Regions from separate parts of the Phyllobacterium sp. T2-21 genome, predicted to be linked through region 2. Evidence: riboswitches for the same ligand, from Rfam matches in the RefSeq annotation. Region 2 holds a riboswitch; each other region holds the start of a gene.
The links. Region 2 has a riboswitch for thiamine pyrophosphate ahead of ACZ5FP_RS04490 (ABC transporter permease). Riboswitches for the same ligand answer to the same signal wherever they lie in the genome.
Positions count from the first base shown of each region.

Region 1 (4,813 bases), 680 kb from region 2:
GGCGGCAATGGACGACGGTGCGATGGCAAGGTCGAAACGCATGGCCATGTCGCCGTAATCAAAGCGTACGGCATCAAGCCGGATCGCGGCCCCGCCGGTTGTGATCTTTTCCGTTTGTTCAGCCATCTCTTGCATTGTCCTGTCGGGCGAGGCTGGCCGCACCGCGGTCGGCTGCGAACATCAAGAGCAGGCACAGGACCCCAAGGATCAGCGCCAGTCCCGCTGCATCCTGTGTGCGATAACTTCCCATGCGCTGCAAGAGCAGGAAAGGCAGGGTCTGGATGGAATCATTGCCGAACAGCGCGATGGTTCCAAGATCGCCCAGCGACAGGGCCATGGCAAAGGCGAAGGCAACACCCATGGGCAGGCGCAAAGCCGGCCAGTCGATCAGGCGCAGCCGGTCCCAGCCGGTGATGCCGAGCTGGAGGCAAAGCCGGTTGTGGCGGCTTGCGGCCGTATCCCAGGCCGGGCGCAGGATGCGGAAGGCGAAGGGCACGGCCATGGCGGCATTGACGCCGATGACCATGACGGGTGCAAGGCTGAACGGGTTGATGGCGTGGCGCGAGAGGATGAACCAGCCGGCGCCGATGACAATGGGCGGCACCACCATGATCAGGCTCGCCCCCAGATCCAGCGACCGTTCGAACAGACCCGGTGAAACCGTTCGCCGCCGGCTCTGCTGATACTCCCGGGCGATGACAAGCGACAGTGACAGCGCGAGGGAGAGCAGGGCCGCGGCGGCGCCAAGCACGATGCTTGTGGCAATGGCGCGCCAGACGATGGATTCGCTCATCAGGCGCGCCAGGTCGGCGCCAAGCCCGGAGACAACGGTTCCGCCCATGGGCAGGCCGACAAAGAGCAGTCCGAGGAGAATGATCGCCGTATTGACACATTGCGCTGCACGGCCCGGCCGCTCGAAGCGCCGCGTGGTCGTCTGGAGACTGAAGCCTTCGTCCGCCGGTTTGCCCGTCAGGCCGAGCAGCAGCAGCACGGCAATGGTCAGGCCCAGTTGCAACAGTGTGAGCGAGACGGCGCGGGCAATATCGAAGTCGAAATGCAGGGACTGGTAGATCGCCACTTCCAGCGTGGTGGCGCGCGGTCCGCCGCCCAGGGTCAGCACGATCGTGAACGAGGTGATGCAGAGCATGAAGATCAGCCCGGCAATACCGGACAGATTGCGGCGGATGACCGGCCATTCGATCAGGCGGAAGCGTGCCCAGCCGCCCATGCCGAGCTGCGCGGCGAGTTTCCAGTAATCCGACGGAATGGAATCAAGGCTTGCAAGCACGAGCCGGGTCGCCAGCGGCAGGTTGAAAAAGACGTGGGCGAGAAGGATGCCGGGAAGCCCGTAAATATTGGGTATGGTGTCCATGCCGAGGCTGCTGAAAGCAAAGGCCAGCAGGCCGTTGCGGCCATAGATGCTGGTGATGCCCAGCACCGCAACAAGCGCGGGCAAAGCCAAGGGCAGGGCAAACAGGCGCAGAATCAGCGCGCGGCCGGGAAAGGCGGGATGTTCATGCAAGGCGCGCGCGAGTGGAATGGCAAGGGCAACCGCAAGCAGCATGGACAGGAGCGCCTGCACCAGCGTGAACCGCGCCACCCGCCACAGATAGCTGTCGAATGCGGCAAAACCTTCCGTGCCGTCACGCAGCGCTTCAGATGCGAGACTGAGCAGTGCGCCACCCGCAAGTGCCGCCAGAAAGGCGAGGGCGCATGCCCCCGCCCATGGTCTGAAACTGCGGATGGCAATCACAACGCTACAGGCTCATGGCCGCGAGCCACTCATCGATCCAGGCTTTACGGTTCTTGGCGACCTCCTCGGAGGGGAAGGCCAGGGTCTTGACGGGTTGAACAAGGGTTTCGAAGGCCGGGTTCAGCGCGTCGGTGGTTTTCGCAGCCGGATACATCCAGTTGTTTTCAGGGATCGCATCCTGAAACGCCGGGCTGGTCATGAAGGCAAGAAACTGCGCCGAGAGCGGGTTTTTCGCCCCGTTGACGGTCTGGGCAGCGACTTCGACCTGCAGGTAATGGCCTTCGCTGAACGAAATGGCCTTGTAGCGGTCCACGCGCTCGGCGATCAGGTGATAGGCCGGCGACGTCGTGTAGGACAGCACCAGCGGCGCTTCGCCCTTGGTGAAGAGACCATAGGCCTCCGACCAGCCCGGCGTGACGGTCAGCACCCGGTCTTTCAGCTTGGCCCAGGCTTCCCCGGCCTTGTCGCCATAGACCGACTTGACCCAGAGCAGCAGGCCGAGACCGGGCGTCGAGGTGCGGGGGTCTTCGATGACGATCTTCTGCTTCGGGTCGCCTTCGACCAGTTCCTTCAGGCTTTCCGGCGGGGTCTTCAGCTTCTCGGAATCATAGATGACGGCGAAATAGCCGTAATCGTAGGGAACGAAGGTATCATCGGTGTAGCCGCCGGGGATGCTCACAGCGGAGGTGTCGATGCCATGGGGGGCAAACAGGCCGGTTTGCCTGGCCTCATAGGTCAGGTTGGTGTCGAGGCCGAGCACCACATCCGCCTTGGTTGACCCGCCTTCCAGCTTGACCCGGTTGAGCAGGGCAACACCATCGGCAACCGCCACGAATTCGACAGTGCAGGCACATTGCTTTTCGAAGGCTTGCTTGACCTTCGGGCCGGGGCCCCATTCGGCGGTGAAGCTTTCATAGGTGTAGACGGTGAGTTTGCCGTCGGCATGCGCGGTGCCAAGGGGAATGACGGCGAACAGAGCGGTCACCATGGCCGCTGTTTTTACAATAGTCTCGAATGGCCGCATCGGCGCCTCCTATCAGCAGTGTTCAAAAGGATTGGTGCGCCGGCAAATCTGCCGCGTCTAATCCCTCCGCCGGTACAAACCGGATCAGGTTCCGCGGGTTGGCAGGGTTTCCCCGTGCGCCTCTCAGCCGGTCCATGCGACCGGCACCCCGTTAGAGCGTGACAAGGATAGAGGTTCGGCCGGAGCCGTGCAAGCGGTCGATGCTTATGAAATCTTTATGTTTTGCCGGTTCTGCCAAATCGAAAGCTGATACTGGCGCGCCTATTGTCCCCAGCGAAAACATCCCGTGCGGCTGTTTTCCGATGGAAAGGGTCAATCATGTTTCGTGGTCACGGTTTTTATCATTCCCATGTCAGGGTGCAGCAGAACCAGGCTTCCCAAAACGCCCGCCGCAAGGCGATCCTCCTGCGTCCGCGCCGGCAGAAATTCATCCCGGAGCTTTATCCGAGCCTGTTTCTGGCCATCGGCGTGGCGATTGCCGGCATGGCCGCGATTGCACTCGGGCGCTTCGTTTAACCTCGAATCACGGATGCCCTGTGCGACCGGCTTGTGCCATGCTATGGCCGGTGCATGAGCAAATTCGTCCTTCTTCTTGGTGGAACCGTTCACGTCACCGACCGTCTCCGGCATCTCATTGCCGGGGCGCGCGTTCTTGCCGCCGATGGCGGCATTGCCCATGCGCAGGCGCTGGGCGTTGAACCCGAGTTGTGGCTGGGCGATTTCGATTCGACATCGCCTGAACTTGCCGAACGCTATGCGCATGTGCCGCGTTCGGTTTTTCCGGCCGCCAAGGACATGACCGACGGCGAACTGGCACTCAACGAGGCCTACCGGCTGGGCGCCACCGAAGTGATCCTGTGCGGCGCCTTTGGCGGTGAACGCACCGACCACACCCTGCTGCACCTGACCATGGCCACCCGCCATGCGGCGGAAGGCCGGAAGATCATTCTCTCCAGCGGAAGCGAGGAAGCGCATCCCCTGGTTGCAGGAGACTATGCGTTCGATTTTGCCGATGGAACGGTATTCAGCATTGTGGCCTTTACGTCCCTGCGCGGATTATTTATCCATGGTGCGCGATGGCCGCTGGAAAATATGGAACTTTCTTTCGGTTCATCGCTTACAGTGTCGAATGCCGTGTGTGGAAATCTCCACGTATCGCTTCGTTCAGGCAATGCAGTCCTGATTGCTGCGCCGTAAAATTGCGAACCGCTTGTAAAACAACGCGGAAAGTGCAATTCTTGCGGCACAGCATTGGGGACGCAAGCTGGTTAGTTTAGTTTTGAAACGGGAGAGGTCTTCCATGTTGAAAAGTTTGTCGACAGTAGCAGTTGCCGCACTTCTGGCATTTTCGGTAGCCGGTTGCACAACAAGTGAGCAGCGTACGGCGGGTTATGGCGTTGGCGGTGCAGCACTTGGTGCTTTGGCTGGTGGTGCAATCGGTGGTGGCCGTGGCGCACTGGCTGGTGCTGCCATCGGTGGTGTTGGTGGTGTGGCTGTTGGTGCCGCAACGGCCAACAATGATGGCCGCCGTTACTGCACATATGAAAACCGTTACGGCGAGCGTTATCGCGCGCCTTGCCGCGGTTACTAATCCTTCCCCATCAGGGAAAGCGGAACAGGCCGGGAAACCGGCCTGTTTTTGTTTGAGGCTGCCGGGGTGCATGGGCTGATCTTTGTTCTGCCGCATTAAGCCCGCACGATATGGCCGCTATATTCATGTTGAGAGGATTGACTAATGAGTTTTCGTTTGACCGCCATTGCGGTTTCCGCGCTTCTGGCCATGTCATTGGCCGGTTGTGAAACGAGCGAACAGAACCAGCGGGCCGGGACGGGCGCGTTGATCGGCGGCGGTGTCGGCGCACTCGCCGGACAGGCACTCGGACACAACACCAAGAGCACCGTGATCGGTGCGGCCGGCGGCGCGCTTCTCGGTGCTGCTGTCGGCACGGCAACGACGCCAAGCGGTGGCGGCAACGGCAATCAGAATCTTTGCCGTTATCAGCGGCCCGATGGCAGCATCTACAACGCCCCCTGCG
Region 1 covers NZ_AP027912.1:221,071-225,883, reverse strand. The annotation lists gene thiQ (thiamine ABC transporter ATP-binding protein) at 1-126, opposite strand, end outside; gene thiP (thiamine/thiamine pyrophosphate ABC transporter permease) at 119-1,753, opposite strand; gene thiB (thiamine ABC transporter substrate binding subunit) at 1,758-2,741, opposite strand; TPP riboswitch at 2,822-2,938, opposite strand; gene ACZ5FP_RS01160 (hypothetical protein) at 3,096-3,293, shown strand; gene ACZ5FP_RS01155 (thiamine diphosphokinase) at 3,348-3,974, shown strand; gene ACZ5FP_RS01150 (hypothetical protein) at 4,078-4,368, shown strand; gene ACZ5FP_RS01145 (YMGG-like glycine zipper-containing protein) at 4,513-4,813, shown strand, end outside.
Region 1: linked by a shared signal. The riboswitch ahead of thiB (thiamine ABC transporter substrate binding subunit) and the one ahead of ACZ5FP_RS04490 (ABC transporter permease) in region 2 are both predicted to bind thiamine pyrophosphate.

Region 2 (4,813 bases):
GTGCAAGCAGTCAGCGTGCTGAACTGCAGAACGCAGCGGATGCCGCGGTGCTGTGGGGTGCATCGACCTATACAGGAAACAATCTGGATGACGTGAAGAGCCGCATTCAAAAAAGCTTGCGCGCGAACGTCCCTAACTTCGACAGCAGTGGCGCTACGTACAATGTGACGGTGACAAACGATGTCCCGGCACGGATCAAACTCTCTGTTGCGCGGCCGATGCAAACGACGTTCATGCAGGTGTTGAATCTGAATTCAATGGACATTGCCACCACGTCGATAGCATCCGGAGCATTGACGCCGGTTGATGCCACCTTCACCATCACAAAGGTTAAGGGAACTTATTACAAAAGAATATCGGTAATGGTTGTCAGAGAAAATGGCGCAACGGAGGAAGTGGCAGCTCTTGAGTATACCAATGCCAGCCAGACCGACGGCAAGGGAACATCGGTACCGCCCGTAAATGCACAATCCCAAACGTTCTCATTGGGAAAGTTCAAGACCTTCTATTTTACCATGGTCGTCAAGAAGGACGGCTGCCCTGTCGGCAAAAAGAATGTCAACAAGAAATGTACGACTTCCACCAGTTCCAACGATCAGATAACGCCCACACCGGACAATTTGACGTTTCAACAGGAGAAGACACTCAAAGATAATGCGAATGCCTTCCTGGTTAGAAGTGACAGGGCAAACGACGCGTGGCGTCTGGCCCTCGATGGTGCTCAATCAACCACGGAAAAAGAAGGACCGCCGGTGATCATGAACGATCTCCTGAGTTGCGACGGTTCTACGAGAAGGCATGGCTGGGAAGATGGCGGCGGCGGTACACCAGACTTTGAGTATACGCTCAAAACCGGTTGTGCATTTGATTACTCAAAAATTCTGCTCACGCAGTAATTTCCAAATGCAAAGGCGGCGCGATTGACTTTAAGCCCCCGCCGCTCCATCATGACTTCATTCCGAGGGGGGCACTGTACAGTGCTGAGATAGCGTCGAGCTGGACCCTTGAACCTGATCCGGGTTATGCCGGCGTAGGAACGGGAATTGAGCATTCTTCACGCACTCTGCCTTGTCTTCGCACATATCCGGATCTCCACACGTTTGATGGAGTCCTGCAGATGCCGTTTTCGCTGAACCACCAATCGCCGAGTTTGTGACGGCCCGCCATGCGCATGCTCGTCCGCATCGCCGGAGCCCTGCTGGCTGTGCTTGCTTGCTGGCAGCTCGCTGTCTGGATGCTGCAGCCGCCGCGCTTCATCCTGCCCGGCCCCGGTTCTGTCATTGCCGCCCTGGTCGAGCAGCAGCATTATCTCCTGAGCAACGCCGCCATCACGGTGCTTGAAATCGTGCTCGGGCTGTTCTTCGGTGCCATGGCCGGAATCCTTGTTGCGCTTCTGGTGGCTGGCCTGCCGGGTTTCGGCCAGATCGTCTGGCCTCTCCTGCTGGTCCTGCAGGCGCTTCCGGTCTTTGCCATTGCGCCGCTGCTGGTTCTCTGGTTCGGCTTCGGCCTCGCGTCCAAGGTCGTCATGGCCAGCCTGATCATCTTCTTCCCCGTCGCCTCGTCCTTTGCCGATGCACTGCGCCGGACCAGTCAGGACCTGCTGGATGCCGCCGCCCTGACACAGGCTTCGCCGCTGGCGACGCTGTTCCTCATCCGTGTGCCCAGCGCCTTGCCCGGCCTCGGTTCGGGCCTGCGTGTTGCGGCGGTCTTTGCCCCCATTGGCGCGGTGATCGGCGAATGGGTCGGTGCCTCGCGCGGACTTGGCTTCGTCATGCTGCAGGCCAATGCCCGCATGCAGACCGATACGCTGTTTGCCGCCCTCATCATCCTCGCCGTTCTGACCATCGTTCTGCGTTTCCTCGTCGATGCCTTCGCCGCACGTCTCACGCCCTGGGTGCAGGCATCATGACCGCCCCGTTTTCCCGTCCCGTTGATAAAGGAATGCCCATGTTTCGCCGCCGCGCGTTTGCCCCCGCCATCATACTGTTGGCCGCCTTGTCTCTCCTCGCATCTCCCGCCGCGGCGGCAGACAAGCTGTCTGTCCTGCTGGAATGGTTCGTCAACCCCGACCATGCACCGCTGGTTGTTGCCCGCGAAAAGGGCTTCTTCAGCGAAGCCGGACTGGACGTGGATCTGATCCCGCCGGCCGATCCGGCAGCGCCGCCGCGCCTCGTGGCGGCCAAGCAGGCGGACATCGCCATCGGCTACCAGCCCAACCTCTATCTCAGCCATGACGAAGGCCTGCCGCTGGTTCGTTTCGGCACCCTGGTGGAGACGCCGCTCAACACGGTGACCGTCCTCGCCGATGGTCCGATCAAGAGCCTGAAGGACCTGAAGGGCAAAAAAGTCGGGTTCTCCGTGGCTGGTTTTGAGGATGCCATGCTTGGCGCGATGCTGAAATCCGAAGGCCTGAAGACGGGAGATGTCGAGCTGATCAATGTCAACTTCGCCCTGTCGGCATCGTTGATCGCCAATCAGGTGGATGCCACGGTGGGCGGCTACCGCAATTTCGAGCTGACGCAGATGGCGCAGGAAGGTCACAAGGGAACGGCATTCTTTCCCGAGGAGCATGGTGTTCCCGTCTATGACGAGCTGATCTTCCTGACGCATCCCGATCTGGCGAAAGACGACCGTTTGAAACGTTTCATCGGCGCCGTGGAAAAGGGCGCGATCTATCTGACCAACCATCCCGATGAGTCCTGGTCGCTGTTCGTCAAGGCCTATCCCGATCTCGACAATGCGCTGAACCGGCAGGCATGGATCGATACATTGCCGCGTTTTGCCAAGCGTCCCGCCGCCCTCGACCGCAGCCGTTATGAACGGCTCGGCGTGTTCATGCACGAGGCGGGGCTGATCAAATCGGTGCCCAAGGTGGATGACCTCGCCGTTGAACTGCAGTGAAACGATTTATTCGGAGAAAAAGACCATGCCAAAAGTAGATTTCCGCCTGAATGCCATTGTCGATGTCGATGCCATCGGCGGTGATGCCGATCTGGGTGCCCTGGCTTTGCAGGCCGCGCGGGGCGGGGCCACAATCATCCAGTATCGCGACAAGAATTCGCCGACGCGCAAGATGGTGGAGCGCGCCCGTGCCATCCATGCGGCCCTGCACGGCACAGGCATCCCCCTGCTTGTGAATGACCGCATCGACGTCGCGCTGGTGGCGGGTGTCGAGGGTGTGCATGTGGGGCGCGAGGACATGCTGGTCGCCGACGCCCGCACGCTGCTTGGCCCCGATGCAATCATCGGCCTGACGGTGAAGAATGAAGCCGATGCGCAGGTGGCCATAAGCTCTGCCATCGACTATGCCTGCGTGGGCGGCCTGTTCGAAACCCCTGCCAAGCACAATCCCGACGGCCCGATCGGTTTTGACGGGTTTGCCCGGCTGGCAGCCATCATCCGCGCGGCAAAGCCCGATCTGCCGGTCGGCGCCATCGCGGGCATCGATCTCGGCCGGGTCCCGCCGGCTATTCGCGCGGGTGCCGATGGGGTTGCGGTGATTTCGGCGATCTTCCGTCAGGCGGATCCGCGCGCCGCCGCACAGGTGCTTCGCGATGCCGTCGACGAGGCATTGAGGGCAACCGCATGACCGCCATTGCCCTGACCATTGCCGGTTCCGACAGCGGCGGTGGCGCCGGTATCCAGGCCGACATCAAGACGTTCTCGGCGCTCGGTGTCTATGGCACGAGCGTGCTGACCGCGATCACCGCACAGAACACGCGCGGCGTTACCGCCATTGAGAACCTGAGCCCGGCTATCATCCGCGCCCAGATCGATGCCGTTCTCTCGGATATAGCGGTCGGGGCCATAAAGATCGGTATGGTTTCCACGGTCGAAACCATTGACACCATCGCGGAAGCCTTGAACCGCTGGCAGCGCAAGGCGGTCGTCGATCCGGTGATGGTGGCAACATCGGGCGATCGGCTTTTGCAGCCGGAGGCGGTGGAGGCGCTGCGCCAACAGCTCCTGCCGCTGGCACTTGTGCTCACGCCCAACCTGCCGGAAGCCGCATTGCTGACCGGCACCCCCGTAGCGGAAACCGAACGGGAGATGGCACGGCAGGCGGAGCTGCTGCTGAAGCTTGGCCCGGCAGCGGTGCTGATCAAGGGTGGTCACGGGCACACAAGCCTCAGTACCGACCTTCTGTTCGACGGTGCGTCTGTCACGCGCTTCGACGGACCGCGGCTCGCCACTACCCATGACCATGGCACGGGCTGCACCCTGGCGGCGGCGATTGCCAGCGGGCTGGCCAAGGGTCTTGATCTGCCGGCGGCAATCGGCGAGGCGAAAGCCTATCTGACGGCAGCCATGGCGGCCGCTGACGGGCTCAATGTGGGTCAGGGGCGCGGCCCGGTGCACCATTTTCATCGCTGGTGGGCGGCGTAGCCGCCGCCCCCGCATTGAGAATGCGCTGGTAGAACAGGCCGACGCCAACCAGTGACAGACCCAATCCGATGAAGGAGAGGGCCCGCAGGATGCCTTCAAGGTTCGACATGTCGAGCAGGAAGACCTTGGCGATCACAAGGAACACGATCGGAGCCGAGATCAGGCGCAATGGCCTGTTCTGCCGCCACGCGCCCAATCCGAAGAGGCCAAGGCCGAACAGCAGCCAGACGGCCGAATAGGTGAACATTTCCATCGAGTCCACGCCCTTCCACAGATGAATGCTGCTGCCCCAGAAGAACACCCGGATGGTGAGCGTCACCCATGTGAACAGCATGAGGCCGGACAGGATCGCCAAGGCCATGGCGTAGTGCCGGGGGCGGTTGGCCTGCGCCATGACCAGCGGCAGGCCGAACAGCTTTATCTGCGG
Region 2 covers NZ_AP027912.1:902,879-907,691, forward strand. The annotation lists gene ACZ5FP_RS04485 (TadE/TadG family type IV pilus assembly protein) at 1-896, shown strand, start outside; TPP riboswitch at 952-1,054, shown strand; gene ACZ5FP_RS04490 (ABC transporter permease) at 1,166-1,909, shown strand; gene ACZ5FP_RS04495 (ABC transporter substrate-binding protein) at 1,948-2,901, shown strand; gene thiE (thiamine phosphate synthase) at 2,927-3,589, shown strand; gene thiD (bifunctional hydroxymethylpyrimidine kinase/phosphomethylpyrimidine kinase) at 3,586-4,386, shown strand; gene ACZ5FP_RS04510 (DUF2339 domain-containing protein) at 4,328-4,813, opposite strand, start outside.

Region 3 (4,813 bases), 1.5 Mb from region 2:
ACCGCTGCCATCTGATTCCCTGCCGAAATCCGTCCGACACGGCGGATTTGGCAAAGCGACAGGTTCATCCCGGCGGAAATATTGAATTTGCCGGGATGAAATGAAGTGGATGTCAGTAAAACTGCTCCCGCGCACTGGATTTTTAGCGCGGGAATGAATAAAGTCCGCGCTTCTCGGGATTGCCGTTGTGGTAATTCATCAAACGCTTGTCTGATTGTGACGCTTACGCCCGCAAGACGAGACAAGCATGGGTAAGGAAAACGATTGCAAGTTCTCGTCCGTGACAACAATGTTGAACAGGCCCTCCGGGTCCTGAAAAAGAAGATGCAGCGCGAAGGTCTCTTTCGCGAAATGAAGGCGCGCCAGGCTTTTGAAAAGCCGTCCGAGCGCCGTGTCCGTGAAAAGGCTGAAGCCGTCAGCCGCGCCCGCAAGGCAGCGCGCAAGCAGGCACAGCGTGAAGGTCTGCTTCCTGGTCCGAAGAAGAAAGAACGCGTTGCCCGTCCAGGTGCCGCTACCAGCGATTTCAGCAACAACCGATAATCAATGACCGGAGTTTCCGGTCCTTGCAAAACGCGACAGAACCCGCACAGCGAGCCATGCTGGAGCGGGTTTCGTTTTGTGAAGACTCCGCCATAACTATCGTCTTCACATCGATATTACCCGGTTTCAAAAAAGTGCCTTCTTGTGCGCCGCATCACGCCGCGCCTATGCATGCTCCATACTATTCAAGCCTTATGGAGACCTTTCAATGGCACCCAAGCTCAACATCGTCCACGTCAGCACCCGTCCGGGCCGCGCCGGTCAGCCGGTTGCCAAGTGGTTCCATGACTTTGCCAGCCAGGACGGCCAGTTCGAGCCGGTTCTGATTGACCTGGCGGATCTCAACCTGCCGGTTTTCGACGAGCCCAACCACCCGCGTGCCCGGAAGTATGAACATGCGCACACGAAAAAGTGGAGCGCGCTGATCGAAGCGGGCGATGCGATCGTGTTCGTGACGCCGGAATATGACTATTTCGCTCCGCCGTCCCTGACCAATGCGATCATCTATCTCTGGCAGGAATGGAACTACAAGCCGGTCGGTTTCGTCAGCTATGGCGGCGTGTCGGGCGGCCTGCGCTCGGTCGAATCGGTCAAGGGCCTCATCGCAGGCCTGCGGATGGTTCCCATTCCCGAAGGCGTTCCCGTTCCGGCGTACCAGCAGTTCATCAACGATGAAGGCGTCTTCCAGGCCAATGAACTGGTGACCGCCAGCGCCAACACCATGATTGGCGAATTGCTCAAGTGGAGCAATGCTTTGAAGCCGCTGCGCGCGTACTGATCCGGTCAAGGCGCCCGGAATCGACGGGGCGCCACACACACGATTTTACCGATTCGCTTGACAAATGGCGGATCGGGCGTTCAATTCAAGACATTCACCAGGGGGGTCCCGACAAGGGGCTGAGATTCTGCTGGCTTTTGCAGCGCAGTGACCCGTTGAACCTGATCCAGTTCATACTGGCGTAGGGACGGTGCGAAAGTCATGCGAGTCAGCCTCGGCACATCCGTATCCGGATTCGCAATCTCTTTTCATCCTTCCGGCACAGAACTGGGTTTCCACGCTTGATTGCTTAGGAGCCTGATGATGACCGTAATTACCCCAACCGTTTCGGCAGGACCGCTGCCGGCCTCGATCAAAATATACAAACCCGGCCATATCCATCCGGATATCCGCGTGCCGTTGCGCCAGATATCGGTGCATCCGACAGCGGGCGAGCCGCCGGTGACGGTGTACGACGCGTCCGGGCCGTATACGGATGCCAACGCTGCCATTGACATCGCCAAGGGCCTGCCGCGCATCCGCGCAAGCTGGCTTGCCGGCCATGCCGACCTTGCCGCCTATGACGGCCGCCACGTCAAGCTGGAGGACAATGGCTTCGTCACCGGTGAACGGCTGACCCCTGAGTTCCCGGTGCGCAACCGGCCACTGCGGGCGAAGGGCGATAAAGCCGTGACGCAGCTCGCCTATGCCCGGGCGGGGATCATCACGCCGGAGATGGAATATGTGGCGATCCGTGAAAACCTTGGCCGCGACGCGGCGCGGGCGCAGCTGGAGCGCGACGGCAATTCCTTCGGCGCGTCGGTGCCGGATTATGTCACACCGGAATTCGTCCGCGAGGAGATTGCCCGGGGCAGGGCGATCATTCCGGCCAATGTCAACCATCCCGAACTCGAGCCGATGATCATCGGCCGCAACTTCCTGGTCAAGATCAACGCCAATATCGGCAACTCCGCAGTGACCTCCTCCATGGCCGAGGAAGTGGAAAAAATGGTATGGGCCATCCGCTGGGGTGCCGACACGGTGATGGACCTGTCGACCGGCCGCAACATCCACAATATCCGCGAATGGATCATCCGCAACGCCCCTGTGCCGATCGGCACCGTGCCGCTCTATCAGGCGCTGGAAAAGGTCGGCGGCATCGCCGAGGACCTGACATGGGAGGTCTATCGCGACACGCTGATCGAACAGGCGGAGCAGGGTGTCGATTATTTCACCATCCATGCGGGTGTTCGGTTGCATTACATCCCGCTGACCGTCGACCGCGTCACCGGCATCGTGTCGCGTGGCGGCTCGATCATGGCCAAGTGGTGCCTGCATCATCACCGGGAAAGTTTCCTCTACGAGCATTTCGAGGAAATCTGCGATATCTGCCGTGCCTATGATGTCAGCTTCTCGCTGGGGGACGGGCTGCGGCCGGGTTCCATCGCCGATGCGAACGATGCGGCGCAGTTTGCCGAGCTGGAGACGCTGGGGGAGCTGACGCAGATTGCCTGGGCCAAGGGCTGCCAGGTGATGATCGAGGGCCCCGGCCACGTGCCGATGCACAAGATCAAGGCGAACATGGACAAGCAGCTTGCCGTCTGCGGCGAGGCGCCGTTCTACACATTGGGACCGCTTACCACCGATATCGCGCCCGGCTATGATCACATCACGTCGGGCATCGGTGCGGCGATGATCGGCTGGTTCGGCACCGCCATGCTTTGCTATGTCACGCCGAAGGAACATCTCGGCCTGCCCAACCGCGACGATGTGAAGATCGGGGTGATCACCTACAAGATCGCCGCCCATGCGGCGGACCTTGCCAAGGGCCATCCGGCGGCGCAGGTGCGGGACGATGCCCTGTCGCGGGCGCGCTTCGAGTTCCGCTGGGAAGACCAGTTCAACCTGTCGCTCGATCCCGAAACGGCGCGGCTGTTCCACGACGAGACATTGCCGAAGGAGGCGCACAAGGTGGCGCATTTCTGCTCCATGTGCGGGCCGAAATTCTGTTCGATGCGGATTTCCCACGATATCCGCGCCGAAGCGCAGAAAGAGGGCATGTCAGCCATGGCGGAAAAATTCCGGCAGGGCGGCGATCTCTACATGCCGCTGAAGCCAGCAGCTGTGCCCATACCGGTCGGGGGTGACGATTTCTGATGCGCATCCTTGTCAAAGGCGCTGGCGTGGCCGGGCTCACAGCCGCACATGAACTGATGGCGCGGGGCGCAGACGTAACCGTCTTCGACCCGCGCCGCGACACGTCATCGACCGCCTCCTGGTATGCGGGCGGCATGCTTGCGCCCTATTGCGAGCGGGAAAATGCCGATGAACAGGTGCTGGAACTCGGATTGAAGGCTGCCTCCTGGTGGGAGGCAGCCCTGCCGGGGCGCGTCGTGCGCAACGGCACGCTGGTGCTGGCGCCAGCGCGTGATGCCGGGGAATTGGACCGCTTCGCCTCGCGCACCTCGGGTTTTGCCGGCGTGGACGCGCAGGCACTGGGCAGTCTCGAACCCGACCTTGCGGGGCGGTTCCGCCGGGGGCTGTTTTTCCGGGACGAAGCGCATCTCGATCCGCGCCGCGCCCTGACGGCCCTGGCGGCCAAGCTGGCCGCATCCGGCGTTCGCTTTGAGAACGAGCGGGACGAGGGCAAATTCGACCGTATTGTCGACTGCACCGGTTATTCCACGGCCAAGCCGGACCTGCGCGGGGTGCGCGGTGAAATGCTGATCCTGCAAACCCGCGACATCGCGCTGGCCCGGCCAGTCCGGCTGATCCATCCGCGTTTTCCCGTCTACATCGTCCCGCGCGCCGATCACCTCTTCATGGTCGGCGCGACGATGATCGAAAGCGATGCGACGGGGCCGGTTACTGCCCGGTCGATGATGGAATTGCTCAATGCCGCCTACAGCCTGCATCCGGCCTTCGGCGAGGCAGCGATCATCGAGACCGGTGTCGGTGTGCGCCCGGCCTATGCGGACAATTTTCCGCGCGTGGAGCGGGATGGCCGGGTGATCAGCATCAACGGATTGTACCGGCACGGATTTCTGCTGGCGCCTGCCATGGCGATGCAGGCGGCAGCGATGGCTTTTGACTCGGAGAAGGTAGCTTGATCATGAGACTGATCGTCAATGGAGAGCCGCACGAGGTTGCGGCCAAAACACTGGCCGATTTGCTCGGCGAACTTGAGTATGAGGGCGAATGGCTGGCGACCGCGCTCAACGGCGAACTGGTGCGGGCGACCGCGCGCGCTGCCGTGGCGCTGAATGAAGGCGACCGGGTGGAAATCCTCACCCCCCGGCAGGGAGGCTGAACCATGCTGACCCTTTATGGCACCGAACTGTCCTCGCGCCTCCTGCTTGGCACCGCGCAATATCCGTCACCGGCGATCCTGATGGATGCGGTGAAGGCATCGGAAACCAGGATCGTCACGGTCTCCCTGCGGCGCGAAATGGCGGGCGGCAAGTCCGGCGACAGGTTCTGGTCGCTGATCCAGTCGCTCGGTGTGCATGTGCTGCC
Region 3 covers NZ_AP027912.1:3,101,900-3,106,712, reverse strand. The annotation lists gene ACZ5FP_RS15555 (RidA family protein) at 1-15, shown strand, start outside; gene rpsU (30S ribosomal protein S21) at 265-540, shown strand; gene ACZ5FP_RS15545 (NADPH-dependent FMN reductase) at 749-1,318, shown strand; TPP riboswitch at 1,408-1,524, shown strand; gene thiC (phosphomethylpyrimidine synthase ThiC) at 1,622-3,454, shown strand; gene thiO (glycine oxidase ThiO) at 3,454-4,407, shown strand; gene thiS (sulfur carrier protein ThiS) at 4,410-4,607, shown strand; gene ACZ5FP_RS15525 (thiazole synthase) at 4,611-4,813, shown strand, end outside.
Region 3: linked by a shared signal. The riboswitch ahead of thiC (phosphomethylpyrimidine synthase ThiC) and the one ahead of ACZ5FP_RS04490 (ABC transporter permease) in region 2 are both predicted to bind thiamine pyrophosphate.